DNA from 2 places in the Rhizobium sp. BG4 genome. Region 1 is predicted to be linked to the other one. Evidence: riboswitches for the same ligand, from Rfam matches in the RefSeq annotation. Region 1 holds a riboswitch; the other holds the start of a gene.

Region 1 (14,366 bases):
CAGCAGATCGGCCACTTCATCAGCTGCAAGGACTGGCTGCGCTTCTGCCTCACCGAGATCATCGGCACCGACCGTACCGAGGCCAGCACCTCCTTCACCAATGTGCGCACGCAGGATTATAGCCAGGACGCGCTGAAGCTCTTCGGTCTCGAAGCGCTCGTTCACGCCCTGCCGCCGGCCTCCCGCTCCGACCAGATCGTCGGGCGGGTAACACGCGAGGCGGCGCTACGGACCGGCCTTGCCGAATGCACGCCGGTCGTCGCCGGATTGCATGATGTCACCGCCTCGGCGCTAGGCGCTGGGGGATACGGGCAGGGCGTCGTCGCCGTCATCGCCGGGACCTATTCGATCAACGAGACGCTGTCTTCCGAGCCGCGCGTCGACAGGCGGTGGTTCTGCCGCAACGGCATTGCGCCCGGCATCTGGAACAGCATGTCGATCTCGCCGGCCTCGACCGCGAATTACGACTGGTTTCTCGATACGCTCTGCGCCGGCGAGCGGGCACAGGGCGGCGCGATCCACGCGCTGCTGGCGCCGGAAATCGACGCGGCCTTCGAGCGCCCGTCGACCGCGCTCTTCCACCCCTATCTCTTCGGTTCGCCCTATGGCGCCGCAGCCAGCGCGAGCTTCTTCGGTCTTGGCGGCTGGCACGATCGCGGCGACATGCTGCGCGCCGTCCTCGAAGGTATCGCCTTCAATCACCGTATCCATGTCGATGCGCTGCGCGATGGTTTTTCCTTCGATCGGGCGCGGCTCGCAGGCGGCGTGTCGCGCAATCCGACCGTGGTGCAGATGTTTGCCGACGTGCTCGGCATGCCCGTGACTGTGACCGAGACCGATGAGGCAGCGGCCTGGGGTGCGGCGCTTTGCGCCGGATCGGGCGCCGGAATCTATGCCGATCCGCAAGCCGATCCCCGTGACATAGCAAGCATCGCCAGGACCTGCGAACCGGATGCGGTACGCAGCGCCGATTACGAGAAGCGCTACCAGGTATTCCGCGAAATCGCCGAGGCGATGACGCCGCTCTGGCCGAAGATTGCCGGCCTCGCACCCGCCAACTTGGCAAACTGACAAGACGAATGCCGGCGCTCCCAACCGGCGATTTAGGATACGACCATGACAGCCGACATGCAGCAGCGCTTCTCGCACCTAGGAGAGGGCGATATCGACGTCCTGATCATCGGGGCGGGTATCAATGGCGCCGGACTTTTCCGCGATCTCTCGGCGCAGGGCATCAACTGCCTGATCATCGACAAGGGCGATTTCGGATCCGGCACCAGCGCCGCGCCCTCGCGCCTTATCCACGGCGGCCTGAAATATCTCGAGACAGGCGAATTCGGCCTCGTGGCGCAATCGACGCTGGAGCGCAATCTCCTTCTCAAGAACGCGCCGCATTGCGTCGAGCCGCTGCCGACCTTCATCCCGGTCTTCTCCTGGACGCGCGGCATCTGGGCGGCCTTGCGGACGCTGTTCGGCTCGAAGACGGCGCCGCGCAGCCGCGGGGCCGTGCTGATCAAGATCGGCCTCGGCCTTTACGATTTCTTCGGCTCGCGCGACCGTGTCATGCCCAAGCACCGGCTGATCCTCAAGAGGCAGGCGCGCAAGGAAATGCCGCATGTCACACCGGCGATCGTCGCGGGCGGCATCTATTACGACGCCAAGATCAGCCGCCCGGAGCGGCTTGTCTATGAACTGGTCAAGGATGGCTGCGATGCCAATCCGAAGAGCCTGGCCGCCAATTTCGCGATACTGGATTCCGTCGAGGAGGGCCGGCTGACATTCCGGCAGGCTGACGGGTCGAGCTTCGCCGTGAAGCCGAAGCTTGTGGTCAATGCGGCTGGCCCCTGGATCGATCACGTCAATACCGCGCTCGGGGCGCCGTCACACCTGATCGGCGGCACCAAGGGCTCGCATATCCTGCTCGATCAACCCGAACTGGTACGCAGCCTGAACGGCCACATGATCTATTTCGAGGCCGACGACGGCCGCATCTGCCTCGTCTACAGCTATCTCGGTCTGGCGCTGGTCGGCTCGACCGATATCCCGGCCGATGACCCTGACAATGTCCTCTGCGAGGAGCCGGAGACGGATTATTTCCTCGAAAGCGTCCGCTCGCTGCTGCCGACGCTGCGCTTCGACCGCGACCAGATCGTTTACAGCTATAGCGGCATCCGCCCGCTGCCCGCCTCCGATGCGACGGCACCGGGCCTGATCAGCCGCGATCATTCCGCGCCGGTGAAGGAGCCGGAAGGCAACCGCCCGTTCCCGATCGTCTCGCTGGTCGGCGGCAAGTGGACGACGTTCCGCGGCTTTGCCGAAGAAGTCGCCGATACCGTTCTCTCCCGGCTGCAGCGCGACCGCCGGGAATCGACGCGCTATCTGGCGATCGGCGGCGGCAAGGGCTTTCCTGCCGATGGTGAGAAGCGCGGACACTGGATCAAGGATTTGGCCGCGAAGGGCGGCGTGACGATCGAACGCGCCGACGAATTGCTGAGCCGCTACGGCACGACGGCTGCGCCGATCCTCACATTCGCTTCGGTTCAGTCTGACGACACGAGACTGACCGGCGCGCCGCGCCACAGCTTCAGGGAGATCGACTGGATCGCCAGAAGCGAGCTTGTCGTCCACCTCGCCGATATCGTGCTTCGCCGCACGACGCTGGCGATCGAGGGGCGGCTGACGATCGAGGGGCTGAGAGAAATCGCCGGTATTGCCGCCGCAGCTCTCGGCTGGGATGCGGCGCGGACGGAAAGCGAGATCGCCGACGTCACCGGTCAATTGAGCCGCTTCCACGGCCAGACGCTGACGAGCACCGCGCCGGCTGCCGGCCGCGAGAAAACCCCGCGCCCGGCTTCAGGCTGACTTTGCTCAAGAGCCAACGCGCCGGTGCCATTTCCGGCGCGCTAGCTTGTTTCATGCGATCAGAGAGCTGTGACCGCCAGGTTGCTGCGTGCCTCGAGGATTGCCCGGCAGGCATTGGCAGCCTCCTGGCCCTTGATCACGAAGTGGTTCATGAAGAACTCGATATGGGCTTCGCTTTCCTGGAAGTGATGCGGCGTCAGAACTGCGGAGAGAACCGGGATGCTGGTGTCCAGCTGGACACGCATCAGGCCGTCGAGAACGGTGCCCGCGACGAAATCGTGCCTATAGATGCCGCCATCGACGACGAAGGCGCAGCCGAGGACTGCGGCATATTTGCCGGTGCGGGCGAGCGTCTGCGCGTGAAGCGGGATTTCAAGGGCGCCGGGAACGTCGAAAATCTCGACATCGGCGGCGTTGCCGCCTTGCGCCTGCCACGTCGAAACGAAGGAATTCACACACTGGTCGACGATACCGGCATGCCAGCGGGCACGCACGACGGCGATCTTGATGCGCTGGGGTTTGGTTGCGATAGTCATGTCTCTGCCTTTCAAGGGTGCCATTTCTGGCGGTTGCGTCGAGCCGCGAAGCGGCCCAATTCTCCCTTGGGCGAACAGCACTGCACACCTCTCGCGCGGAAAGGTGCTGCCTGCATGCTCTCTTCCATCCGGACTATACCGTCGGCTCCGGCCTCTCACCGGATCTGCTGACCTTCCATTTGCGGAAGCGCTCGCGGGCTCCGGGTTTCCCCGATACCGCCGGTGGGGAATTTCACCCCGCCCTGAGAACAGCGCGAGATAAATCCAAATCTGGCATGGATGCAAGTCCGGAAACGGCGTCAGATGACCTGTTTGGTCAAACAGGCTTGAGATCGCCGATGATGGTCGGAATGAGCTCCGACACGGTCGGATGGATCGGCACCGACCATTGCAGGACCGGGAAGGTGGTTCCGGCATTCATGGCGTCGATGATCCCGTGAATCGCCTCGTCGCCCTCGATGCCGAGGAAGGCGGCACCCAGGATTTCCTGCGTCTCCGCATCGGCGACGATCTTCATGAAGCCCTTGGTCTCGCCCCGCTCATTGGCGCGTCCCACGCGGCTCATCGGCCGTTTCGAGACGGCGATCTTGCGGCCGGAAGCACGCGCCTGCTTCTCCGTCATCCCGGCCCGGCCAAGCGGCGGGTCGATATAGAGTGCATAGGCCGGAATGCGGCTCGACACCTTGCGGTCGCCGCCATCAAGCAGATTGGCGGCTGCGATCTCGAAGTCGTTATAGGACGTATGCGTGAAGGCGCCGTGGCCGTTGCAGTCGCCGAGCGCATAGATGCCCTCGACATTGGTCATCAGCCGCTCATCGACAGTGATGAAGCCGCGTTTGTCGGTCGCGACACCTGCCTTGTCGAGACCGAGATCACCGGTATTCGGCGTGCGGCCGGTGGCGACGAGCACATGGCTTGCCTTGATATCCGGCTTGCCGGAAATCGAGACGGTGATGCCGTCACCCGCCTTGGCGAAAGCGATGTTCTCCGCTCCGGTATGAACGGCGATGCCTTCGGAAGCGATGATCTCCTCGATCGCATCGGAGACATCCTCGTCCTCGCGCGAGGCGAGTTTCGGGCCGCGCTCGATGACCGTCACCTCGGCCCCGAAGCGGCGATACATCTGTGCGAATTCGAGGCCGATATAGCTGCCGCCGATCACCACGAGATGGCGGGGCAGGGTATCGAGCTGGATGATCGAGGTGCTTGTCAGATAGTCGACATCGGCGAGGCCCGGAAAATCCGGAATGGTCGGCCGGGCGCCGACATTCAGGAAGATCTGCGGCGCAGTCAGCACCTCGCCATTGACCTCGACGGTCCTGGCGCCGGTGAATGTCGCGTGGCCATAGATCACCTCCATGCTCTTCATGCCGGAGAACCAGCCGGTCAGCCCGTTGCGGGCGTTCATCGTCACGGTTTCGGCGCGCTTGCGCACCACCTTCATGTCGATCCCGATCGGACCCGAAATCTTGACGCCATAGTCGCCGCCGGTGCGCGCCACATGTGCGGCGCGGGCGCTGGCAACCAGCGTCTTCGTCGGCATGCAGCCCGCATTGACGCAGGTGCCGCCGAGATATTTGCGCTCGATCAGCGCCACTTTCATGCCCTTCTCGGCCATGCGGGCAGCGAGGAAGGGGCCGGCCTGACCGGCCCCGATGAAGATGGCGTCGTAGGTCTTCATGCGACGGCCGATACGATGAGGACGGCGCCGACGATGGCGACTGCGTCTTCGATGAGGGCCGCCGGTGTATCCCTGCCGAAAATGGCCGCGAGCTTGCCGCGGGCAGCAGCACCGCCCAGCGTGCCCACGACCGCGCCGACCACACCGGCAATCAGGCCGCCGACGAGCGAACCGCCGGAGGCGCCGATCGTGGCGCCGGTCAGCGCCCCATGATGAGGCGGGCGCCGAACTGCATCGGCACCTTGCGGCTCGGCGTCGTCGGCAGCTGGTCGGTGATCAGCTCGACGGCGGCGAGCACCGTGAATATCCACGGCGTCCACTTGTAGCCCATGAAGGCAAGCGGGGTCTGCGATACGTCGAACCAGCCGAGAGCCGCGCCCCAGGCAACGGCGGCGGGTGCAGTCATGGCCCGAAGGCCGGCAATGATCCCAATCAAAAATGCAAGAAATAGAAGCATGCGAGGGTCCCCTTCCTCTGCGACTGCCGAAACGGCAAAGCCAGCGTGGCACAAAGCTCTACCGGTTGCAATTGGGGGTGGACGGCTCTACCGGCCGAGTGCCTGCAGCGCCTCTTCGGCGGCGCGAAGCCCGCTTTGATAGGCGCCGTGGGCCGTCGAAAAATCCGTCTGGTGCGTTGCTTCGCCGGCAAAAAATACCCTGCCGTCATAGGGCTTTGCCAGCTCGAGGCGGGCATCGGCCTGGCCGGGCAGGGCGTGGCTATAGCCGCCGCGGATCGAGGGCGTATTCGCCCATTCCGAAGCTGCGAGCGGGCGCAGCTCGTTGCGGATACCGGAGCCGAAGATCGCAGCCAGTTCATCCATCGCATGCGGGAAGGCACCGTCCGGATCGGTTGCGACGGCGCGTGCTCCGGCTCCGCCGAGAAAGACCTCGATGACGGGTTTGCCGAAGGGGCGGATATAATAGGTGCCCGTCTTCGGATCGCGCGGATTGCCGAGGACATGGCTCTCGGCTTCGAAGCTGTTGCCGCCGGTTATTTCGAAATAGAGCTTCTCGTTATTGCCGAGCGGCAGTTTTCCTGCTGCCTCGCGCCACGGATCGAGCGGCGAAGGCATCCGAATAAAGCCGTCCGCAAGCACATTGGTGGATACTGCGACGATGACCGCCTTCGGCCTCACGGCGCCCTGCGCTGTCTGCAGCGTGACACGGCTTCCATCGAGCGCAATCGACTGTACCGGTGTGCCGACATGCAGCTCCACCGACGCCGGCATGGTCGAGGCGACAAGCGCGCCGTAGCCGGTCTCGACCCGCCAGTTATACTCCGTCGAGGCCTCGTCATAGGCGGCATAGTCTTTAGTGGAAATCCGCTCCAGCTCGTCGCCGCTGATATAGCCGCTCAGCGCCTGCAGATAGGCGAGCCAGGGTTCGCCGGGCTCCACCGCGTCGATGGCGCAATCGCTTGGCGGCGGCGCATCGGCGACACGCTCGCTCCAGCGGGCAAAAGCGGCGCGGGCAGCCTCACGCTCGGCCTGCGGAAAGCCGAAGTCGCGATCCTGCCGGTGCCAGGCGCTCGGCTTGCGATCGACTGAAATCCCGGCTTCCTCGGCAATCCGCGTCCAGGGATTGCGGTCGCCGGAATGCAGCCAGCCGCAGCCGAGATCGAGCGCTGCAACAGGCGTCTGCAACGTCCAGGCACGGCCGCCGATGCGGGGCAGGGCTTCGAAGACGGAAACCGAGAGGCCGCTTGCCACAAGCCTTCTTGCTGCGCCGACGCCCGCGGCGCCCGCTCCGATGATGGCAATATCCGGTTCTGAATTCATGGGGCAAATAGACTCGAACGATGTCGCATCATGCGCCTTCTGTCAGGCAGCAGGCAAGCCGCCTGACGGCCTCGCCGGTACGCCAAACTATCAGCCGCTCTTGCGCCCGGCCTGCACGGCAAAGGGCGGAATGAATCGGGCATCCGGCCAGATGACGGCTTCGCGCAGGAAATCGATGACGGCGCGCACGCGCGGCGCCTGCTTCAGGTCCTGATGGCAGGTGATCCAGTAGCTGCGGGTCAGATCCACCTCCTCGGGCAGCACGCGCTCAAGCTCCGGATAGCGGCTGGCGAAGAAATAGGGCAGCACGCACAGCCCCAGCCCGTTACGCGTCGCCGTCAGCTGCGCGAAAATGCTGGAGCTCTGAAATTGCGGCCGGATGCGTGGATGGACATCGCCAAGATAATCCAGGCCCGGGGCAAAGATCATCTCCTCGATATAGCTGATGAACGGATGCGACAGCAGATCCTCGCGGCTGAAGACCGGGGCGCTGGCGGCGAGATAATCCCGCGATCCATAGACCTGCAGATGATAGTCGGTCAGCTTCTCGGCATAGTAGGGGCCGCCCTTCGGTTCATCGAGCACGACGCTGATATCTGCCTCCTTGCGCGACAGCGACATGATCTGCTGGATCGTGACAAGCTCGAGCGACAGATGCGGATGCCGCTCCGCAAACTGCGGCAGCACGGTCGCAAAAAAGAAATTGGCGAAGCCCTCCGGCGCGCTGAGGCGCACGACACCGCGCTGCGCCATCGCGCCAGTGGCGAGGTCGGCGCGCAGCCGCTCCGTCTCCTGCTCCATCTTTTCGGCGGTCTCGACGAACCGGTTGCCCATCGCCGTCAGCACATAGCCGCGCGGATTGCGCTCGAAGAGCTTCACCTTCAGCGCAAATTCCAGCCGGTCGATCCGCCGCGACACCGTCGCGTGACTGGTCCGCAACTGCCGCGCCGCCGTCGACAGCTGCCCGGTTCTGGCCACCGCTAGAAAAAACTGCAGGTCGTCCCAAGTAAACTGCGAGGAATTGGTCATTGGGCTCCGTGTCGGTCTTAGCCTTTGGTCTAATGCCGGTTGCTGCGGCGTGCCGCCGCGAGGCCGGATTCAGTGCTTTTGGTACGGTTCTGTGCAAAAATGAACAGATACTGTTTGGAATTATTTGTAAACGCTTGGTTGCCTCATCGGAAAAATTCCGTGATCGTGGGCGTTGAGTGGCTGTCTTGAGGAGGACGGCTCGTCAAATTTGAACAGACTCGCAATCTGCCAATCTCTGGGAGGAGAGACATATGCGAAAGAGCTTCATTGCATCCGTTGCATTTCTTCTGGCAAGCAGCACGGCCGTCTTCGCGCAGAGCGCGACGGTTTCCGACGGCAAGGTCAAGATCGGCATCCTGAACGATCAGTCCGGCGTCTATGCGGACTTCGGCGGCAAATCGTCGGTCGAGGCCGCCAAGATGGCGGTCGAGGATTTCGGCGGCAAGGTTCTCGACATGCCGATCGAGATCGTCGATGCCGACCACCAGAACAAGCCCGACGTCGCATCGAACATTGCCCGCCAGTGGTACGACACCGAGCAGGTGGATGCGATCATGGAGCTGACGACATCCTCGGTGGCGCTCGCCGTGCAGGCCGTCGCCAAGGAAAAGAAGAAGATCGATATCGTCACCGGTGCTGCGACCACCGACCTCACCGGCAAGGCCTGCAGCCCCTACGGTTTTCATTGGGCCTATGACACGCATGCTCTCGCAGTCGGCACCGGCGGTGCGCTCGTCAAGCAGGGCGGCGACAGCTGGTTCTTCCTGACGGCCGACTATGCCTTCGGCTATTCGCTGGAGCAGCAGACCGGCGATTTCGTCAAGGCGAATGGCGGCACGATCGTCGGTTCGGTGCGCCACCCGCTTTCGAGCCAGGATTTCTCGTCCTTCCTGCTGCAGGCGCAGTCTTCGGGCGCCAAGGTCATCGGCCTTGCCAATGCCGGCCTCGATACCGCAAACGCCATCAAACAGGCGGCCGAGTTCGGCATCGTCCAGGGCGGCCAGCGCCTTGCGGCTCTGCTCTTCACCCTCGCCGAAGTCCACGGCCTTGGCCTCGAAGCAGCGCAGGGCCTGACGCTGACCGAAGGCTATTACTGGAACCTCGACGACAAGAGCCGCGAATTCGGCAAGAAGTTCTTCGACCGCACCGGCAAGATGCCGAACATGATCCATACCGGCACCTATTCGGCCGTGCTGCAATATCTGAAGGCCGTGCAGAAGGCCGGCACCGACGAGACGGAAGCGGTCGCCAAGCAGCTGCATGAAATGCCCGTTGACGACGTCTTCGGCCGCGGCGGCACAGTCGGCGCCAACGGCCGCATGATCCACGACATGTATCTCCTGCAGGTCAAGAAGCCTGACGAGAGCAAGGAGCCGTGGGACTACTTCAACGTGCTCGCCACCATTCCCGGCAAGGAAGCCTATATCGATCCCGCCAAGAGCGGCTGTGATCTGGTGAAGTGATCCATGGCGGTTTCCGCACCAGTGACTGACACGAAGCCGCGGGTGGTTCTTTCCGCCCGCGGCCTGAGACGGGATTTCGGCGGCTTCACTGCGGTGAAGAATGTCGATCTCGATATCCATGATGCCAGCGTCCATGCGCTGATCGGCCCGAACGGGGCGGGCAAGACGACCGTCTTCAACCTGCTCACCAAGTTCCTGCAGCCGACGGCGGGTACGATCACGCTGATGGGCACCGATATCACCAAGACGCCGCCCGACCGGGTGGCGCGCATGGGGCTCGTGCGGTCCTTCCAGATTTCAGCGGTCTTTCCGCATCTTTCCGTGCTCGACAATGTGCGGGTCGCGCTGCAGCGGCCGAACAATCTGTCGACGCAGTTCTGGCGGCCGCTCTCGGCCCTCGATCAGCTGACCGGACGGGCCGAGCAGCTCTTGGCGAGCGTCGGCCTCTCCAAGGAGCGCGATGCGATCGCCGCCGATCTTTCCTATGGCCGCAAGCGCGTGCTGGAGATCGCCACGACGCTGGCGCTCGATCCCAAGGTGCTGCTGCTCGACGAGCCGATGGCCGGCATGGGGCAGGAGGATGTCAGCGTCGTTTCCGCCATCATCCGCGACGTCGCCCGCGATCGCGCCGTGCTGATGGTCGAGCACAATCTCTCCGTGGTCGCCAATATCTGCCAGCACGTCACCGTGCTGCAGCGGGGCGAGATCCTGGCCGAGGGCGATTACGCAACGGTCAGCCAGGATCCGCGTGTGCGCCAGGCCTATATGGGCTCGGAGGAGGGCTGATGGCGGCACTGCTCGAAATTCAGGGGCTGAACGCCTGGTATGGCGAAAGCCACATCCTTCATGGCATCGACATGACCGTCGGCGAGGGCGAGACGATCACCATCCTCGGCCGCAACGGCGTCGGCAAGACGACGACGCTGCGGACGATCACCGGCATCGTGCGCGCCCGAAAGGGAAAGATCAGCTTCGCCGGGACCGACATGATGCAGGTGCCGCTGCACAAGACGGCGCATAAGGGGATCGGCTTCGTTCCCGAGGAACGCGGCATCTTCTCGACACTGACGGTCTCGGAAAATCTGCTGCTGCCGCCCGTCGTTGCCGAAGGCGGGATGACTGTTGACGAGATCTACGAGCTCTTCCCGAACCTCTACGAGCGGCGGGCAAGCTCCGGCACCAAGCTTTCCGGCGGCGAACAGCAGATGCTGGCGATCGCCCGCGTGCTGCGCACCGGCGTGAAGATGCTGCTGCTCGATGAGCCGACGGAAGGATTGGCGCCCGTCATCGTCCAGCGCATCGGCGAGGTGCTGAAGACGCTGAAGCAACGCGGCATGACGATCCTGCTCGTCGAGCAGAACTTCCGCTTCGCCAGCCGCATCGCCGACCGCTTCTATCTGATGGATCATGGGCAGGTGGTCTCCGAATTCCCGGTCGGCGAACTGCCGCAGCGGATGGATACACTGCACAAGGTTTTGGGGGTTTAGGTTATGGTTGCGTTCCTGATCAAGACCCCTCCCCAACCCCTCCCCATCAGGGGGAGGGGCTTACTTTGCCTCACCGCTGAGATTAGATTGAGTCGAGCGTGTGCCACACGTCTTCTCCCCCTTGTGGGGGAGATGGCCGGCAGGCCAGAGAGGGCATTTCATCCCGCAGGAATGAGGAGATCGCCCCATGACCATGATCTTCGGCATCCCCCTACAGGCATTTCTCGGCCAGCTGCTGATCGGCCTGATCAACGGCTCCTTCTACGCTCTCCTGAGCCTCGGCCTCGCCATCATTTTCGGCCTGTTGCGCGTCATCAACTTTGCCCATGGCGCGCAATATATGCTCGGCGCCTTCGTCGCCTATCTCATGCTTGCCTATGGCGGTATCGGCTATTGGCCGGCGCTGATCCTGGCGCCTGTCGTCGTCGGTTTGTTCGGCGCCGTCATCGAGCGGTTGTTCCTGCGGCGGCTCTATGATCTCGATCCGCTCTATGGCCTGCTCTTCACCTTCGGCATGGCGCTGGCGATCGAGGGGACGTTTCGCTATCTCTACGGCTCCTCCGGCCAGCCCTATGCGACGCCCGCAGCACTCGCCGGCGGCACCAATCTCGGCTTCATGTTCCTGCCGATCTATCGCGGCTGGGTGGTCATCGTCTCGCTGGTGATCTGCATCGGCACTTGGCTGCTGATCGAGAAGACCAAGCTCGGCGCCTATCTGCGTGCCGCCACCGAAAACACGACGCTGGTGCAGGTCTTCGGCGTCAACGTTCCGCTGCTGCTGACGCTGACCTACGCGCTCGGCGCCGGTCTTGCGGCCTTCGCGGGCGTCTTGGCGGCGCCGATCTATCAGGTCTCGCCGCTGATGGGATCGAACATCATCATCGTCGTCTTTGCCGTCGTGGTCGTCGGCGGCATGGGCTCGATCATGGGGGCGATCGTCACGGGCTACGTGCTCGGCATTGCCGAGGGCCTCACCAAGGTGTTCTATCCTGAGGCGTCGAACATCGTGATCTTCGTGATCATGGCGATCGTGCTTCTCATCCGGCCTGCGGGCCTCTTTGGCCGGGATGCGTGACATGACTGACATCACCGAAACCATCCGCACGGAAAAGAGCCGGACCGCACTATCGGTTCAGGCCGGGTTCCTAGTCATCGGCCTGCTGCTTCTGCTACTCGCGCCGTTCTTCTTCTATCCGATCTTCCTGATGAAGCTCCTGTGCTTCGCGCTCTTTGCCTGTGCCTTCAACCTGCTGCTCGGCTATACCGGGCTGCTCTCCTTCGGCCACGCGACCTTCTTCGGCGGCGCGGCCTATTTCACCGCCTATACGGTGAAGGAATGGGGCCTGCCGCCGGAGCTCGGCATTCTCGTCGGCGTCGCGGGCGCGGCGTTCCTCGGGCTGATCATGGGCTATATCGCGATCCGCCGGCAGGGCATCTATTTCGCAATGATCACGCTGGCGCTTTCGCAGATGTTCTTCTTCTTCTGCCTGCAGGCGGAGTTCACCGAGGGCGAGGACGGCATCCAGTCCGTGCCGCGCGGCCATCTTCTCGGCTTCATCGACCTGAACGACTCCACGAACATGTATTTCTTCGTCCTCGCCGTCTTCATCATCGGTCTCCTCATCATCTGGCGCTTCATCAACTCGCCCTTCGGCATGATCCTGAAATCGATCCGCGAAAACGAGCAGCGAGCGGTATCGCTCGGCTATTCCGTCGCTCGCTACAAGCTCGGCGCCTTCGTCATGTCGGCGGCGCTTGCCGGGCTTGCGGGGGCGGTCAAATCGCTGGTCTTCCAGTTCGCGACGCTGACCGATGTCGCTTGGCAGATGTCGGGCGAAGTGATCCTGATGACGCTGCTCGGCGGCATCGGCACGCTGATCGGGCCGATCTTCGGGGCCGGGCTCGTGGTGACGCTGCAGAACTATCTCGCGACCTCGGAATTTCCTGTGACGATCATCACCGGCGTCGTCTTCATGGTCTGCGTGCTGATTTTTCGGCGTGGTATCATCGGCGAGTTCTACGCGTCGCGGATCGGCCGCAGGCTGGGCTTTGTCTATCGCCGCTGAGCGGCCGGTGCTGAAGATGGATCGCTACGACTATATCATCATCGGCGCCGGCAGCGCGGGCTGCGTGCTGGCCAACCGGCTGTCTGAGGACCGCAACAATCGCGTCCTGCTGTTGGAGGCCGGTGGCAACGACAACTACCACTGGATCCACATTCCGGTCGGCTATCTCTACTGCATCAACAACCCGCGCACCGACTGGTGCTTCACGACGGCGCCCGAGGACGGGCTGAATGGCCGGGCGCTCAACTATCCGCGCGGTAAGGTGCTCGGCGGCTGCTCGTCGATCAACGGCATGATCTATATGCGCGGCCAGGCCCGCGACTACGATCTTTGGCGGCAGATGGGATGCCCGGGCTGGAGCTGGGACGACGTGCTGCCCTTCTTCCGCAAGTCGGAGGATCACTATCGCGGCAAGGACGAGATGCACGGCGCCGGCGGCGAATGGCGGGTCGAGAAGGCGCGGGTCAAATGGGCGGTTCTCGATGCCTTCCAGCAGGCCGCGAAGGAAGCAGGCATTCCCGTCACCGAGGATTTCAATCGCGGAACGAACGAAGGCTCCGGCTATTTCGACGTCAACCAGCGCTCCGGCATCCGCTGGAATGCCACCAAGGCTTTTCTCCGCCCGGCGATGAAGCGCGGCAATCTCAAGGTCATGACCAAAGCGCAGGTGCGCCGGCTGCTGATCGAAGAGGGCGTGGTCACCGGCGTAGAGTTCCAGCATGGCGGCACGGCCAGGCAGGCCTATGCCTCGAAGGAAACGATCCTTTCGGCCGGATCGATCGGTACGCCACATATACTGGAACTGTCGGGCATCGGCCGGGGCGACGTGTTGCAGAATGCAGGCATCGACGTTGTCAGCGAAGTGAGGGGCGTCGGCGAGAACCTGCAGGATCACCTGCAGCTGCGGCTGGCCTACAAGGTAACCGGCGTTCCGACGCTGAACGAGAAGGCGACGAAGCTGATCGGCAAGGCGGCGATCGGGCTCGAATATTTGGTGCGCCGCTCCGGCCCGATGGCGATGGCACCGAGCCAGCTCGGCATCTTCACCCGCTCGGGACCGGACAAGGAGACGCCCGATCTGCAATATCATGTGCAGCCGGTCTCGCTCGACAAGTTCGGCGATCCCGTCCACGCCTTCCCGGCGATCACGGCGAGCGTCTGCAATCTGCGGCCCGAGAGCCGCGGTTCGGTGCACCTGTCGAGCCCGGATTTCGCCATGCAGCCGACGATCGCGCCAAAATACCTCTCGACGGAACGCGATCGCGACATAGCTGTCAGATCGATAAAGCTGACGCGGCGGATCGTGGCACAGCCTTCTTTCGCTCGCTTCCACCCGGAAGAGTTCAAGCCCGGCCCGTCCTACCGGAGCGATGAGGAACTGGCGCAGGCGGCGGGCGATATCGGCACGACGATCTTCCACCCCGTCGGCACCTGCCGGATGGGTGGCGATCGCGAGAGCGTCGTC
Region 2 (14,366 bases), on a different replicon from region 1:
AGCGCTTCCGCCGTGGGGGGACAGCCCGGCACGTAGATGTCGATCGGCACGACGCGGTCGCAGCCGCGAACAACCGAATAGGAATAGTGATAGTAGCCGCCACCATTGGCGCAGGAGCCCATCGAGATAACGTAGCGCGGCTCAGGCATCTGGTCGTAGACCTTGCGGAGCGCGGGGGCCATCTTGTTGGTCAGCGTGCCGGCGACGATCATGACGTCGGACTGGCGCGGCGAGGCACGCGGCGCAAAGCCGAAACGCTCGACGTCGTAACGCGGCATCGACAGCTGCATCATTTCGACGGCGCAGCAGGCGAGACCGAAGGTCATCCACATCAGCGAGCCGGTACGGGCCCAGTTGATCAGCTCGTCGGTCGAGGTGACCAGAAAGCCCTTGTCGGCGAGTTCATTGTTGATCTCACCGAAGAACGCGTCGTTGGCGCCGATCGGCTTGCCGGTCGAGGGATCGATGATCCCCTTCGGAGCCTGCGAAACGAGCGGCTGATTGCCGGCGGGGGTCACTCCCATTCCAGGGCTCCCTTCTTCCATTCATAGATAAAGCCGATGGTCAGCACACCAAGGAAGACCATCATGGACCAGAAGCCGAACCAGCCAATGGCGCCGAAGGAAACGGCCCAGGGGAAGAGGAAGGCGACTTCAAGGTCGAAGATGATGAAGAGAATCGACACGAGATAGAAGCGGATGTCGAACTTCATGCGGGCATCGTCGAAGGCATTGAAACCGCATTCGTAAGCAGAGAGCTTTTCCGAATCAGGCGCCTTGAAGGCAACGGCGAACGGCGCAATCAGAAGCGCCAGGCCGATAACGAGAGCGATACCAATGAAAATAGCGATCGGAATGTAATTACCGAGCAGTTCAGTCATCATGTTCATCCCTGCTTGCCGGCTGCGCCGGGCGGCACAATGGGCAAATGCCCGGCAAGCGAACGTGCGTTGCAACAAGCCGTGGTTAGCGCAGGCTGAGCCACGGCGCAAGACTTTTAGAAGACCAATTCCAACTGCAATGATGCGACATTATCAAGCAGCTGCAACGATGTCGCGACAAATCCGCGTAAGTTGCGAAAGGCTGCATGGCAGCCCACCAAAATCTGCATGGCTTGGAGGAGAAATGGCGCGAGTGACGGGGCTCGAACCCGCGACCTCCGGCGTGACAGGCCGGCACTCTAACCGACTGAGCTACACCCGCGCATTGCGAAGGAAAGACCGGACAAGCACCTTTCGGCACCTCTTGAAAATGGCGCGAGTGACGGGGCTCGAACCCGCGACCTCCGGCGTGACAGGCCGGCACTCTAACCGACTGAGCTACACCCGCACTTCATTTCAAGCAATCCGGAGGCTTTCGCTTCCTTCACCGAGGCGGGCTGGCCGCTTCGATGAGCGGCTAACTAAGGGGTTCGCATTTGAGTGTCAAGCAGGTTTGGAGACAAAACGATGACAGCACAGAAATTGTTTTGGGCCACCCCGGGACAGCCTCCAATGGCACCCCGGCACATACGCGCCCGCACACATGAGAGGTACCGCGCCACCGCCAAGCAGCGCGCCTCCCCTCCCCTTTTTCCACAGGCAACCGACCCGCGGAAATCCGGGCTTGCCGCTGCCGCCCTCCAAAAAAATCAAAAAATCTTCACAAACACTCTTGCGGTTTTTTCCCGATCCGCATAGATCACGGCCACCGACGCGGCGGGCCGAACAGGCTTCGTGACGCGAGGGCGATTAGCTCAGTTGGTAGAGCGCCTCGTTTACACCGAGGATGTCGGGAGTTCGAGTCTCTCATCGCCCACCATTCTTTTCCTTATGTTGTCAGATATCTGCACCTCAGGCGCATTTCGCGGCTTTGCTCACGCGCACAACGAAAAAGCGCGGCATTTGCCGCGCTTTCGATGATTCCCGCTGCCTGACGCGCTCAGGCGCGGTCGCGGATGTTGTAATAGATCATCACGCCGACGCTCCAGGCGAAGAGGCAGCCGAGCAGGACCAGAATCGAATCAAGAAGGCGCTTCGGGTATTGCGCCTCCTCCGACAGCGTCGGACGGATGAAGGTCGCGAGATAGCGCTCCTTGCCATTCGCATCGATTCTCGCTTTCTCCAGGCTCGCCATGGCGGCTGTGTAGGCCTTCTCGGCGAATTCCTCTTCGGTGGCGAGATTCTGGAATTTTTCGATACGTCCGGCGACATCAGACGATGCGACGTTGTTGCCGGCGCCGCTGCCCAGCCGCTCCTTCTCGGTCGCGATCTGTTCGCGGATGCTGCTCATCTGCGCCTTCAAAACTTTGATACGCGGTGATTCTTCCGCCATCTGGGTCCGCGCCGTGGTCAGCGTCGTGTTCAGGCTGGCAAGCTTGCCTTCGAGTTCACCGATGATCTGCGAGGCGACCTTGGCGCCCTCGACAGGATCGACTTCCTGAGAGACGTCACGGTACTGGCGCACTTCGGTGCGCGCCTTCAGCAGCCGGTCCTCGGCGAACTTCACTTCCTGCTGGGCGCCGCGCATGATCTCTTCGCGAGCCCGGTCGGATAGCGTGTTGATCAGCGCTTCGCTCCTGCCGATGATGAAATTGGTGAGGTTCTGGGCATCGTTGGGATCGAAAGCCCGAAGATCGAGTGTCATGATGCCGGAGGCGTGGTCAAAGCTCACGGCAACCATGTTGCGCCAATATTCAAGCTTGTCCTCGATCGGCAGGCCCGGCGTCAGCGAGAAGAAGAAATCCCCTCCCCGCCGCGCGAACATCTTCTCCACATCGAAATTCTTCGAGACGTCGGCGAGCATCTCTTCGCTTCTGATGTAGTCGATCAGGATAAAGCCGTCCGAGACGGTGCTCGAGCCGGAAGCCTGCGAGAAGATGCCGAGAATGTCGCCTGCCGAGGCCGCCTCGATGCTGCGCACCGAGAAGGAGGCCGAGCTGTGATACTGGTCGGCGGCGATGAAGGCCATGTAGAAGCTGGCTGTCGATGCCGGCACGACGACGCAGAGCGCGAAGGTGGCGGCAATGATCGCATGGCGCCATTTGACGGGCTTGAGCAGACGTTTGATGAGACCCGGCTTTGCCTTGCCCTTGACGCCCTTGCGGGCCGATCCGTCATCCGTGCCAAGCAGCAGATGCAGATTCGGGGGGCCTTCGCGGGCACCTTCGGCTTTGCGGCAACAGGTGGATCAACTCTTACCGGCTGTGCCTCGGCGCCATCGATCCGTGCAGGTGTCTTGTCCGCAGCCGGACGTCCTGGATTTTCGCTCACCTGTCCTCGCCCTTCATTTCATTCTCATATTGCGGTCATGCGCTTCGATCGCATGCTCGACATCTTCGTAGTAAGTCAGTTTGCCATCTTCCAGCACGATGCCTGTGTCGCAGTAGTCGCGAATGGTCGATGTCGAATGCGATACCATGACCACATCGGAATCCTGGAGGCGATCCTCGAAGACCGCCTTGCACTTGGCCTTGAAATTCGCATCCCCGACGGCGGTAATCTCGTCGACCAAGTAGTAGTCGAAATTGACGCCCATCGATAGCCCGAAGGCCAGACGGGCCTTCATGCCCGAGGAATAGGTCGATGTCGGCGCTCTGAAAAACGGGCCGAGATCGGCAAAATCGGCGACGTAATCGACAAGCTGTTCTGTATCGACGCCATAGATGCGCGCGACGAAACGGACATTCTGCTCGCCCGTCATACTGCCCTGGAAGCTTCCGGCAAAGCCCAGAGGCCAGGAGACCTTGGCGCGGCGGACGATGCGCCCCGAATCGAGCTGGATCGTCCCGGCGATCAATCGCAGCAGCGTCGACTTTCCCGCGCCGTTTCGGCCAAGCAGCCCAACGCTCTTGCCGCGCGGCAAAACGAGATTGACCCTGTTGAGGATCGTCTTGTTGATGCCCTTGGCTCTGGCGAATTTGGTCGCCTCCTCGAGCCTGATCATTCTTTTCTCAACACATGCTTGTAGCCGGTAAACGTCAGCATACCGGCGAAAAGCCAACAGGCGGTGAAGCTGTATAGATACGGCATATCAAGCGAGCCGGGATCATATTCGGAATAGAAGCCCGAGCGAAATCGCATCAGGACATGGCAAAGCGGATTGATGAGCAGCATCTCGCGAAAAGGATGCGGGATCAGGTCCGGCAGGAAGAACACGCCGGCCACCATGAAAAGCGGCCGGTTCACGATGCCGAATATCTGCTCGTAGATTGGAAAGCGCAGAAACATCACGTTGTTGAAGAGCGCGGCGCCCAGGCCGAGCAGGCAGGCGAGCAGGCTTGCCTCCAGGATGGCGGCCCAATCGAGAACCAGCGGCGTCTTCAGGAACAACGAGATCGTGCCCAGGATGACGGCAGCGACCGCCGATGTCGTTCCGAGCTGCAGCAGGAAGCGCGCAAAAACCGGATCGACGGCCGCGACGTTGGGGTAGCTCAGCAACGCCTTGTTGGACTTCACAGCCCCGTTCACGTAGGTGACGACGGCGGAATAGAACTGAAAGCCGATGTAACCGGTGGCGAAAAATAGCGGAAAGCTGGTGCCGAGCGCCGGCTTGTGCGCGATGGCTCCGAAAATGACCGTCAGAAAGATGATATACGCAGCCGGGTCGAGGATCGCCCAGATGTATCCGCCGGGCTTGCTTCCGAAGCGCGTGGCCATCTCGCGAATCAACAATGCGGCGACGACACGAAAATGTGAGCCGACATAGTATCCGAACTGTTGGCCTTGTGCTGGCTGCATTCCTATCCTTCAAGCACTGTCTGGCGCCCGCCACCGGCAGATGCAATGGTTGCCGCGTTCGATATCGCGCCGCCATTGCAACGGCGTGTGCCTGCTTATACTACAACTTGAAGAGTGGCCGCTAGCTACTCAATCAGCGAGACCAGACGACGATGAAAACACGCGAAGAACGGCAGGCGCAGCGCGCGGCGATGCCGCGGACACAGCTTTCGGCTCACCATATGGAGAATGCCAAGCTCCTGCCGGATCGAGGGGAGCTGCTCTACCGCATTCCGAACGGCGGCGTGGGCGTCGAGGTCGGGGTGGCCTTTGGCGAGTATACGGCCGAGATCGTCGAGAAGAATCGCCCTTCGCAGCTCTTCCTTATCGATCCCTGGGGGATGGACCGTTACAGTTCCGGCCTGCATGACGTGCAGACCAAGTTCGAGGCGGAGATTGCTTCCGGACAGGTCACGCTGATGCAGGGCACGTCTCTGGAGAAGCTCAACGAGTTCGAGGACGGGTTTCTCGACTGGGCCTATATCGATACCGACCATTCCTTCGAGCTCACCTGGCAGGAGCTCCTGCTCTGCGACAGGAAGGTGAAGCGGACGGGGCGGATTGCCGGGCATGATTTCTGCACCGGCAATACGGTGAAGCCGATGGTCTATGGCGTGGTCGAGGCCGTCACCAAGTTCTGCAAGGATTATGGCTGGCAGTTCGAGTTCGTGACGGTCGAATCACACGCGCATTTTTCCTACTGCCTGAAGCGGCTCTGACAAAGCTGCGGCGGCCGGCACGGATGCCGGTCGCCTTTCCTGCCGGATGCTCACGCCTGACGCGAAACGCTCCAGCCCTTTCCTGCATACTGATCGTCACTGACATGCTCCATCCAGTCGACCGGAGAGCCGTTCAGCGCTTCCTGGATGGCAATGTGGCTCATTGCCGTGTGGGGCGCCGCACCATGCCAGTGCTTTTCGCCAGGCTCGAACCACACGACGTCGCCGGGGCGGATCTCGCGGATGTCCTGCCCCCAGACCTGCACGAGGCCCTTGCCTGACGTCACGATCAGCGTCTGCCCCAGGGGATGCGTGTGCCAGGCGGTGCGGGCGCCGGGTTCGAAAGTGACGGTGGCGGCGCGGACGCGGGCGGGATCCGGCCCTTCGACGATCGGGTCGAGGCGGACGGTGCCGGTGAAATAGTCGGCGGATGGCCTGGTCGAGGGCCGCGATCCGGCCTGCTTGATGTCCATTGTGATTCTCCTGCGATTGATCCGGTGCGTGCGTGCAAACGTAGGTCAGTGACAGGATGATTTGAAGTGGAGGAAGACCATGCGACGCACCGGTCTCATCATCATCGCCGCGATTCTCGCCATCATCGCCCTGCCGCATCTGGCGAGTGCGCGCGATTTCGCGCTCGAGGATTTCTTTGCCGGGCGCAGCGTGGCGCAGGGAGAGTTCAAGGCGATCAACGGCGTCGACCGCAAGTTTCGCGTGGCGCTGACCGGCCGCTGGAACGGCAGGCAACTGACGCTTCGTGAGGATTTCGTCTATGCCGACGGTCAGCGCGAGCGGAAGACCTGGCGCTTCATCAAGACAGCGCCCGGCCGCTACAGCGGCACCCGCGAGGATGTGGTCGGCCCGGCGGAGGTGACGATCAAGGGCGACGTGGCGCGCTACAGCTATCTCGTCGATATCGCGCCTGGGCCAAAGCAGAATATCGTCCGCTTCCACGATACGATCCGGCGCCAGCCTGATGGGACCCTGCTGAATACCGCCTGGGTCAGCAAATTCGGCTTCCCGGTTGCCACCGTGCGGGTCGTCTTCTCGAAGAAGTGAGGCCCTGCCCTATCTCCCTTGCGGTCGCGCGCTTGCCGCCCTCTGCGGCGGCTGCTAGGTGCGATGCAGTTTCATCACGAGGGAGATTTTCCATGAAAGAGCATAGTTTCGGCCGCATGCCGTTTTCGGTCACCAATGTCGGCTTCGGCGCCTGGCAGATCGGCGGCTCCTGGGGTGACGTCAGCGAGGCCGATGGCCGCGCCGCCCTGAACGCAGCACTCGATGCCGGCATGACCTTCATCGACACCGCCGACGTCTATGGCGACGGCCGCTCGGAAAAGATCGTCGCCGACGTCCTGAAGAGCCGCGGCGGCAAGCGCCCGATGGTCGCCACCAAGGCCGGACGCCGCCTGAACCCGCATGTCGCCGACGGCTACACCAAGGCCAATCTCGAAGGCTTCATCGACCGCAGCCTGAAGAATCTCGAGGTCGAGAGCCTCGACCTCGTGCAGCTGCACTGCCCGCCGACGGAGGTGCTTTACCGCGCGGAGGTCTTCGAAGGCCTGAACGAGCTGCAGAAGGCCGGCAAGATCAAGGGCTACGGCGTCAGCGTCGAGAAGGTCGAGGAAGCGCTGAAGGCGATCGAATTCCCTGGCGTCGAGAGCATCCAGATCATCTACAACATCTTCCGCCAGCGCCCGGATCACCTGTTCTTCCAGGAAGCCCGCCGCAAGAACGTCGCGGTGATCGCCCGCGTGCCGCTCGCCAGCGGCCTGCTCTCCGGCAAGATCACCCGCGACACGAAATTCGCGACCGACGACCACCGCAACTTCAACCGCAACGGCGAAGCCTTCGATGTCGGCGAGACCTTTGCCGGCGTCCCCTTCGAGGTCGGCCTGCAGGCGGTCGAGGAAGTGCGCAAGCTGGTGCCTGCGGGCGCCACGATGGCCGCCTTCGCGCTGCGCTGGATCCTGATGCATGAGGCCGTTACCGTGGTCATCCCGGGCGCCCGCAATGCCGAGCAGGCGAAGGCGAATGCCGAGGCTGCCAGCCTTGCACCGCTTTCTCAGGACGTGATGGCCGCGACGCGCGAGATCTACGAGCGGCTGATTGCGCCGCATGTGCATCATCGCTGGTAGGATTTGCACGGATTGAATGAGAGACGGCCGGGTTATTGCCCGGCCGTTTCTATTTGCGAGGACCTCTCCTCCTCTCCCCTCATTCCTGTGCTTGTCACAGGAAACCAGCCGACGCGCGTCTGCGCGGCGGGAAAGAGACTCTTCTGCCCAAGGACTTGGGCAGGCTGGATTCCTGTGACAAGCACAGGAATGAGGGAGGTGGTTGGAATGGGCGCGTCACATTCCGCCAACGTCCACTGAAACAAAAAGGCCGGGCTTGCGCCCGGCCTTCCTAATCTCATGCTGCCTGAACAGCTCAGTTCGTGCCGACCAGGTTGACCGGGAAGAACAGGGTCTCGCCGGAGGAGTCGCTGACGCCGTCGTTGTCGGTGACGGCGTAGGGCTTGCCGGCGGCGTCGAAGGTGAAGCCTTCGAGCTTGTCGAGGACGTAGCCGTTGGTTGCCGTCTTCAGTTCGTCGAGGAAGTCATGAGCTTCCGCCTTCTTGACGACCGGAAGTTCACCGCCGAGCTTGGCGGGCTTCAGGTCGGAGATGGCGACCTTGTAGAGCTTCTTCAGCTTGGCAGCATCGCCGACGAGGTTGTCGCGCTCGATGATGTAGACGCTGTCGCCATGGGCGGAGATTTCCGAGAGACCGACCCAGCCGTTTTCAGACTTGTCGAGCGGGTAGCGCACAGCGCCCCATTCCTTGCTCTTCGGGTTGTAGGAGACGAGCTTGACAAAGCCCTTCTCGTCGTCCTTCCACTCGCGCTGTACGGCCATCCACAGCGTCGCGTCGTCGCCGGAGCCAACGATCGTCACGCCTTCGAAGCCGTAGCGGATTTCGTTATCCGTCAGTTCCTTCGGCAGCGCGATCTCTTCCTTGATCTCGCCCTTCGGGTTGACGTGGTAGAGAGCGTGGGGCAGCAACTTTTCGCTATTGCCTTCCGAAGCCAGCCAGAACCAGCCCTTGGCGTCGACGGCGATGCCTTCGATGTCGAGCTTCTGGGCAGCGGCGCCATCGCGCTTGACAGTCATGGCATCGGTGATGACGGCAGGCTTCTTGGTGGCGTCGATCGTGTAGATCGTCGGCTGATTGCCGAGAACGCTGTCGGACACGGCAAAGAGCTGGCCGGCCTTTTCAGGAACGGCAGCAAGGCCCGAAAGCGCTGCGAAGCCGATCGGATTGCCGTCCTTCTCTGCCGAGACGATCTGCGGATAGGCCTTTTCGCCTTCGCTGCGCTCATAGATCATGACATGCGAGCGCGGGCCGCCGTCTTCGCCGAGATCGGCTTCGTTGGCCGTGGCGAAGAGATTGCGGCTCGGGATGGCGATCGCGCCTTCCGGCGAAACGCCCGACGGCAGGATCTGGAGCAGTTCCGGATCAGCGCCGGTGTCCTTGAAGACGCCGACGACCGAAGCGCGCTCTGCGAGCAGGAAGAACAGCTGGTCGTCGCCGAACTTGGCAGCTTCAAGACCTTCAGGCTCGACGCCCTTCGAGGACGAGCGTCCCTCGGGATAGTGGCCGAGATGGGCAACGGCGCGCTCGAAGGACGAGCCCGATTCGTAGAGAACCTTGCCGGTCTTGTCGAAGACGGTGAAGCCGCGCGAGCCGCCTTCATAGTCGCCTTCGTTGGCGACGACGAGACGGTTGTCGTCCAGCCACTTCACGGCGTCGGGCTCGCGAAGAACGCCCTTGGCTTCGCCGGTGAACTTCAGCTGGCCGTCCTTCTTGGTGTCGATGCCGGAGAGATCGGTGCTGCCGGCGGTGAAATGCGTCTTCACCGTACCGGTCTTGCCGTCGATGATGACGATCTCGTTGTTTTCCTGCAGCGTCAGGGCGATCTCGTCCTGGCCGTTGAAGGAGACGAATTCGGGCTCCGGATCTTCAGGCGCGATGCCGGCGAGACCCGTCAGCGTGACGTGCTTGATGGTGCCGCAATCGACAGTGCCGTTCTTGACCTGGAAGAGCACGAGATCGCCAGCCGGCATCTGCGGGATCTTGCCGTCGTTGATGTCTTCGTCACGCTCGTTCTCGATGGCGATCGTGCCGAGCGTCTTGTCCTTGTTGAGAGCGATCGAATCCGGCTGGCCGCCGAGATCGCAGGTGTTCTCGATCTTCTTGGTGGCAACGTCGACGATGGCCAGGCGGCCCGACGGCTTGACCTTGCTTTCGCTGGTGTTGACGGCGACGAGCGCCTTGCCCGAGGTCGAGGTGACCGACGTCGGCTCACCGTCCATCATCAGTGCGCCCAAGGCCTTCGGGGCCTTGGCGTCGGTGATGTCGACGAAGCCGATCGCGCCGAGCGGGCTGTCGCTGTAGATCAGCGTGTTGCCGTCGTCGGTTGCGGTGATGATTTCTGCAGAGGTCGTCGAAAGCTTGTCCTTGCCTTCAGGCAGGTTCGAAGCGACTGGAAAAGATGCGATGCGATTGAAAACAGGCTCGGCAACTGCCGGAAAGGCAACAGAAGCCAGGAGCACGGCAGCGAGCGCTGCCTTGCGCGATGAAATAGTCATGAAATCCCCCATGCGTCGAAAAATCGAAACATGGGGGTTTTGAGGGAAGCGGATGACAGGCAGATGACAACGGGCGCAATTTTGCACCGCTTTGCATCAGGCCGCATTTTTCTCCCGGCGCATCTCGTTGCGCATGATGAAGAGCGACGCCATCAGGATCAGTGCGGCGCCGAGCCAGAGATAGCCCGCCGGCGCATAGCCGAAGAACAGCCATCCGGCGAGAACATTGAGCGGCAGCTTCAGGTCGTCGAAGGGCTGGACATAGGCGGCGTCGGCGACGGTGTAGGCCAGCGTCAGCAGATATTGCGCAAAGACGGTCAGCAGACCGGCGAAGACGAAGAGCGCCAGGGTCATGCCCTGCGGCACCTCGAAACCGGCCACACCCGCGAGCACGCCGTTGATCGGCGTCAGCAGCACCAGCAGCCAGACGGTGATGGTCTCCGGCTTCTCGATGCCGGTCAGGCTCTTGGTGATTAGCGACGACGCGCCCCAGAAGAGCGCCGAGATAATCGGAAGGAGTGCCGCCCAGGTGAAGGCGTCCGACCATGGCTGCAGGATGATCATCGCCCCGGCAAAGCCGACCGCCGTCGCCGCCCAGCGTGCCGGGCCGACGCGCTCGCCGAGAAACAGGCGGGCGCCGAGGATGATGAAGAAGGGCGAGGTCATGACCAGCGCGATCGCCTGCCAGATCGGCACCGAGGCCAGACCGGACACCCAGGCTTCGACCCCGAGGGCTGCGAGCGCCACGCGAACGATATGGCGCCAGGGGTAAGAGGTGCGCATTGCCGAGAAGCCGGCGCGGCGCAGGAAGGGAAGCGAGAAGAGGAGCGCGAAGGCATATTGCCAGAAGGCGGCGGAAGCGGCTGCGAAGCCGAGCTTCATCGTCAGCCATTGGGTGACGACATTGAGAACGGAAAAGGCAATGCCCGCCAGCACCATGAAGGCGGCACCGGCCACCGCACGCGACGAGGAAAAAGCAAGGGAAGTCTGATTCATGTCTTTCATCCAGAAAGGGACCAACACAAATCAGGACGCATGATCGCAGGACGGCAGCCGGACAGACCCCTGCCCCGCTCACAGCTTGCGATCATTCTCTTTCATCCGGACTATACCGTCGGCTCCGGAATTGCACCGGATCTGCTGACCCCCGGCCTCTGACGGCCGAAGCGCTCGCGGGCTTGGGCCGAGACCCTTTACCGCCGGTGGGGACTTTCACCCCGCCCTGAGAACCGCCGATCCGTAGATCAAAGGCCTGCGCTCCGCAAGGCCAGGGAAATGCGAAAAGGGTCCGGCTTTCGCCGAACCCTTCGAAGTCATGCTCTTCTACCGGTAGCCGGTCTCAGAACTCGGACCATTCCTGCTTCACCGCGGCATTGCCGTGGGTGGCATAGGCGGGAGCCGGTGCCGCACTGCGCTGCGGGCGGGCCATGGCGGCTGCGGTCTGGCGCAAGGCGGATGCATTGGTCTCCGTGCGGCTGCCGCCGAGCTGGAACTGGCCGATCAGCTGGTTCATGCGATCGGCTTCGGCGGCGAGCGTGGCGCTGGCGGCATTGGTCTCTTCGACCATCGCAGCATTCTGCTGGGTCACCTGATCCATCTGGTTGACGGCGCTGTTGACTTCGGAAAGGCCGGTCGACTGTTCGCGCGACGACGTGGCGATGGCGTCCATGTGCTGGTTGATGGTGACGACCAGCTGTTCGATGGTCTTCAGCGCCTCACCGGTTTCGCGCACCAGCTTGACGCCGCCTTCGACTTCAACCGACGAGTTGCGGATCAGGTCCTTGATCTGCTTTGCGGCCTGGGCGGAACGCTGTGCCAGTTCACGGACTTCCTGGGCAACGACGGCAAAGCCCTTGCCGGCTTCACCGGCACGCGCCGCCTCAACACCGGCGTTCAGCGCCAGCAGGTTGGTCTGGAAGGCAATCTCGTCGATGACGCCGATGATGCTGGAGATCTGGTTCGACGACTGCTCGATCCGCTCCATCGCATCGACGGCATTGGCAACAACCGTGCCGGAAGCCGTGGCGCTGCGGTTTGCCTGGATCGCCACCTGGCGGGCCTCGTCGGCGCGCTTGGAGGAGTTCGAGACGTTGACGGTGATCTGATCAAGAGCGGCTGCCGTCTCCTCGAGCGAAGCGGCCTGCTGTTCGGTGCGCTTGGAGAGATCCTCGGCGCCCTGACTGATCTCGCGCGTACCCCCGGTGATCGAGACCGCCGACTGGGCGACGGCGCGGAGCGTGCCGCCGAGCTGCGAGATCGCACCGTTCAGGTCGTGGCGGAGCGCCTCGAAATCAGGGGCGAAGGCATCGTTGAGCTGGAAGTCGAGCTCGCCGGCTGCGAGGCGGCGCAGACCACCGGCCAGACCGGCCGTTGCCTGCTCGAGGCGCTGCTGGGCGGCAGCTTCTGCTTCGGAAGCAAGGCGAGCCCTGTCGGCCTCGGTCTTGGCGCGGGTCATCTCGGCATCGGCCTGCAGGCGCTGATTGTCGATCGCGGCAAGACGGAAGATCTCGACGGCATTGGCCATCTGGCCGATTTCGTCCTCCCTGCCCTTCCCCGGAATTTCCGACGCGGTGTCGCCGGCGGCCAGACCACGCATCGACTTGGTGATGCGGACGATGGGGCTCGCGATGCCCGAAATGCCGAAATAGATCGCGGCGAAGACGATCAGAGCGCTGAGGCCGAGAACGGCGGAGATCAGCGTCAGGGTCGTGGAATACTGGCTGCGGCTTTCGGCGAGACCGGCAGCAGCTGCGTCCTCGTTGAAGGCGACGAGCTTGTCGACATTGTCAGCCAGGATATCGGCGACCGGGCCGAGGTTTGCGTCGAAGGCATTGATCGCGTCCTGCTGCTTGCCGGCCTTCGCCAGCGCGATCATCTTCTGGCCCTCTTCGATATATTTCTGCGAGGAGCTGTCCATCTCCTGATAGATGCCGCGCTCGACATCGGTATCGACGAGGTCCTGATAGGCGAGGACCGTCTTGCGGAGCTTGGCTTCGCGCTCGCCGATCTTCTTTTCCAGCGCCGCCTCGTCGCCCGAGGTGCGGCCCATCGCCAGGTCGCCGTAGGAGCCGCGCAGCGAATAGCGGGCAAGCTGGATATCCTTGGCCTTGGAAATGCCGGGATGCATGCTGGTCGCGAACAACTCGTTGTTCTTGTTGGAATCGCGCAGGCCGGTGACGGCGATATAGCCGGTGGCTCCGAACATTATGGTGAGAACGGCGAAAATACTGATCATTGCCGTCTTAATATCAGGACGCTTCATCGAAAGACCTCATGAAAAACACGCCGCTACCGGCGCCAAAAATCAAGCAACAGAAAAAGGGAAAGCGGCGTCATGCCGACCGGATACGATCGGAGAGCAATGAAGGACGACCGTTGGGGGCGGATCGTATGGATCAATATTTAATCGAATGTGAACGATGCACGGCAGCTATTGCCAGAGAACTGCGCGCTTCTGCGCGGTGAAGCAAAGCCCTGAAATGCGAAAAGGGTCCGGCTTTCGCCGAACCCTTCGAAACTTTACCTGCCGGTCTCGTTATCCGGCGGCCAAGTTAAACCGGATTAGCCGTTGACGGCATCCTTCAGGCCCTTGCCGGGCGTGAACTTCGGCACGTTGCGAGCCGGAATATCGACTTCAGCGCCGGTGGACGGGTTACGGCCCTTGGTAGCTGCGCGATGAGAAACGGTGAAGCTGCCGAAACCGGCGAGGCGTACGTCGCCCTTCTTCTTCAGTTCGCCCTGGACAACGTCGAAAACAGCGTCGACAGCAGAAGCGGCATCAGCCTTGGTGAGGCCAGCCTTTTCAGCAACTGCGGACACGAGTTCATTCTTGTTCATGTTTCCACCCCTTTCAATGGTTTGAAACGACTCAAATCTGTAAGCCAGGCACAGAATAGGTTTCATCAGGCCCGCCGCAACCCAAAAGCCCTGCAAATCAAGGAAAAGCAAGCACCTCCGGCAGGTTTTCACAAAAAAGGCTGGCGATTTACGCCAGCCTTTTTCAGGATTTGCAGCAATTTGACATAAATGCGGCGGATATCGCTCAGTGAGCGATGCCGGCACCCGTGTCATCAAGGCCTTCGACCGTTGCGATGACCGGCGTTTCAACCGTTCCATCCCATTCGATCGGCTCCGGTCTGCGGATCAGAGCATGCTTGATCACCTCGCCCATGCGGGATACCGGGATGATCTCCATGTTGTTCTTCACGTTATCCGGAATCTCCGCCAGATCCTTGGCGTTCTCTTCCGGGATCAGCACC

What was found. Region 1 has a riboswitch for FMN ahead of F2982_RS21515 (6,7-dimethyl-8-ribityllumazine synthase). Riboswitches for the same ligand answer to the same signal wherever they lie in the genome.
Region 2: linked by a shared signal. The riboswitch ahead of F2982_RS02070 (DMT family transporter) and the one ahead of F2982_RS21515 (6,7-dimethyl-8-ribityllumazine synthase) in region 1 are both predicted to bind FMN.

The regions. Positions count from the first base shown of each region.
Region 1 is NZ_CP044126.1:293,863-308,228, forward strand. It holds gene F2982_RS21505 (FGGY-family carbohydrate kinase) at 1-1,071, shown strand, start outside; gene F2982_RS21510 (glycerol-3-phosphate dehydrogenase/oxidase) at 1,117-2,862, shown strand; gene F2982_RS21515 (6,7-dimethyl-8-ribityllumazine synthase) at 2,922-3,398, opposite strand; FMN riboswitch at 3,511-3,652, opposite strand; gene F2982_RS21520 (FAD-containing oxidoreductase) at 3,715-5,079, opposite strand; partial or broken gene F2982_RS21525 (DUF4126 domain-containing protein) at 5,076-5,536, opposite strand; gene F2982_RS21530 (NAD(P)/FAD-dependent oxidoreductase) at 5,624-6,856, opposite strand; gene F2982_RS21535 (LysR family transcriptional regulator) at 6,947-7,885, opposite strand; gene F2982_RS21540 (ABC transporter substrate-binding protein) at 8,137-9,348, shown strand; gene F2982_RS21545 (ABC transporter ATP-binding protein) at 9,352-10,134, shown strand; gene F2982_RS21550 (ABC transporter ATP-binding protein) at 10,134-10,835, shown strand; gene F2982_RS21555 (branched-chain amino acid ABC transporter permease) at 11,023-11,910, shown strand; gene F2982_RS21560 (branched-chain amino acid ABC transporter permease) at 11,912-12,901, shown strand; gene F2982_RS21565 (GMC family oxidoreductase N-terminal domain-containing protein) at 12,918-14,366, shown strand, end outside.
Region 2 is NZ_CP044125.1:367,619-381,984, forward strand. It holds gene F2982_RS02005 (NADH-quinone oxidoreductase subunit B) at 1-524, opposite strand, end outside; gene F2982_RS02010 (NADH-quinone oxidoreductase subunit A) at 515-880, opposite strand; tRNA gene F2982_RS02015 (tRNA-Asp) at 1,126-1,202, opposite strand; tRNA gene F2982_RS02020 (tRNA-Asp) at 1,252-1,328, opposite strand; tRNA gene F2982_RS02025 (tRNA-Val) at 1,724-1,799, shown strand; gene F2982_RS02030 (RkpR, polysaccharide export protein) at 1,920-2,975, opposite strand; gene F2982_RS02035 (ABC transporter ATP-binding protein) at 3,264-3,923, opposite strand; gene F2982_RS02040 (ABC transporter permease) at 3,920-4,717, opposite strand; gene F2982_RS02045 (class I SAM-dependent methyltransferase) at 4,870-5,475, shown strand; gene F2982_RS02050 (cupin domain-containing protein) at 5,526-5,948, opposite strand; gene F2982_RS02055 (DUF3833 family protein) at 6,028-6,534, shown strand; gene F2982_RS02060 (aldo/keto reductase) at 6,627-7,613, shown strand; gene F2982_RS02065 (esterase-like activity of phytase family protein) at 7,909-10,119, opposite strand; gene F2982_RS02070 (DMT family transporter) at 10,204-11,103, opposite strand; FMN riboswitch at 11,193-11,341, opposite strand; gene F2982_RS02075 (HAMP domain-containing methyl-accepting chemotaxis protein) at 11,447-13,369, opposite strand; gene hupB (DNA-binding protein HupB) at 13,669-13,944, opposite strand; gene lon (endopeptidase La) at 14,150-14,366, opposite strand, start outside.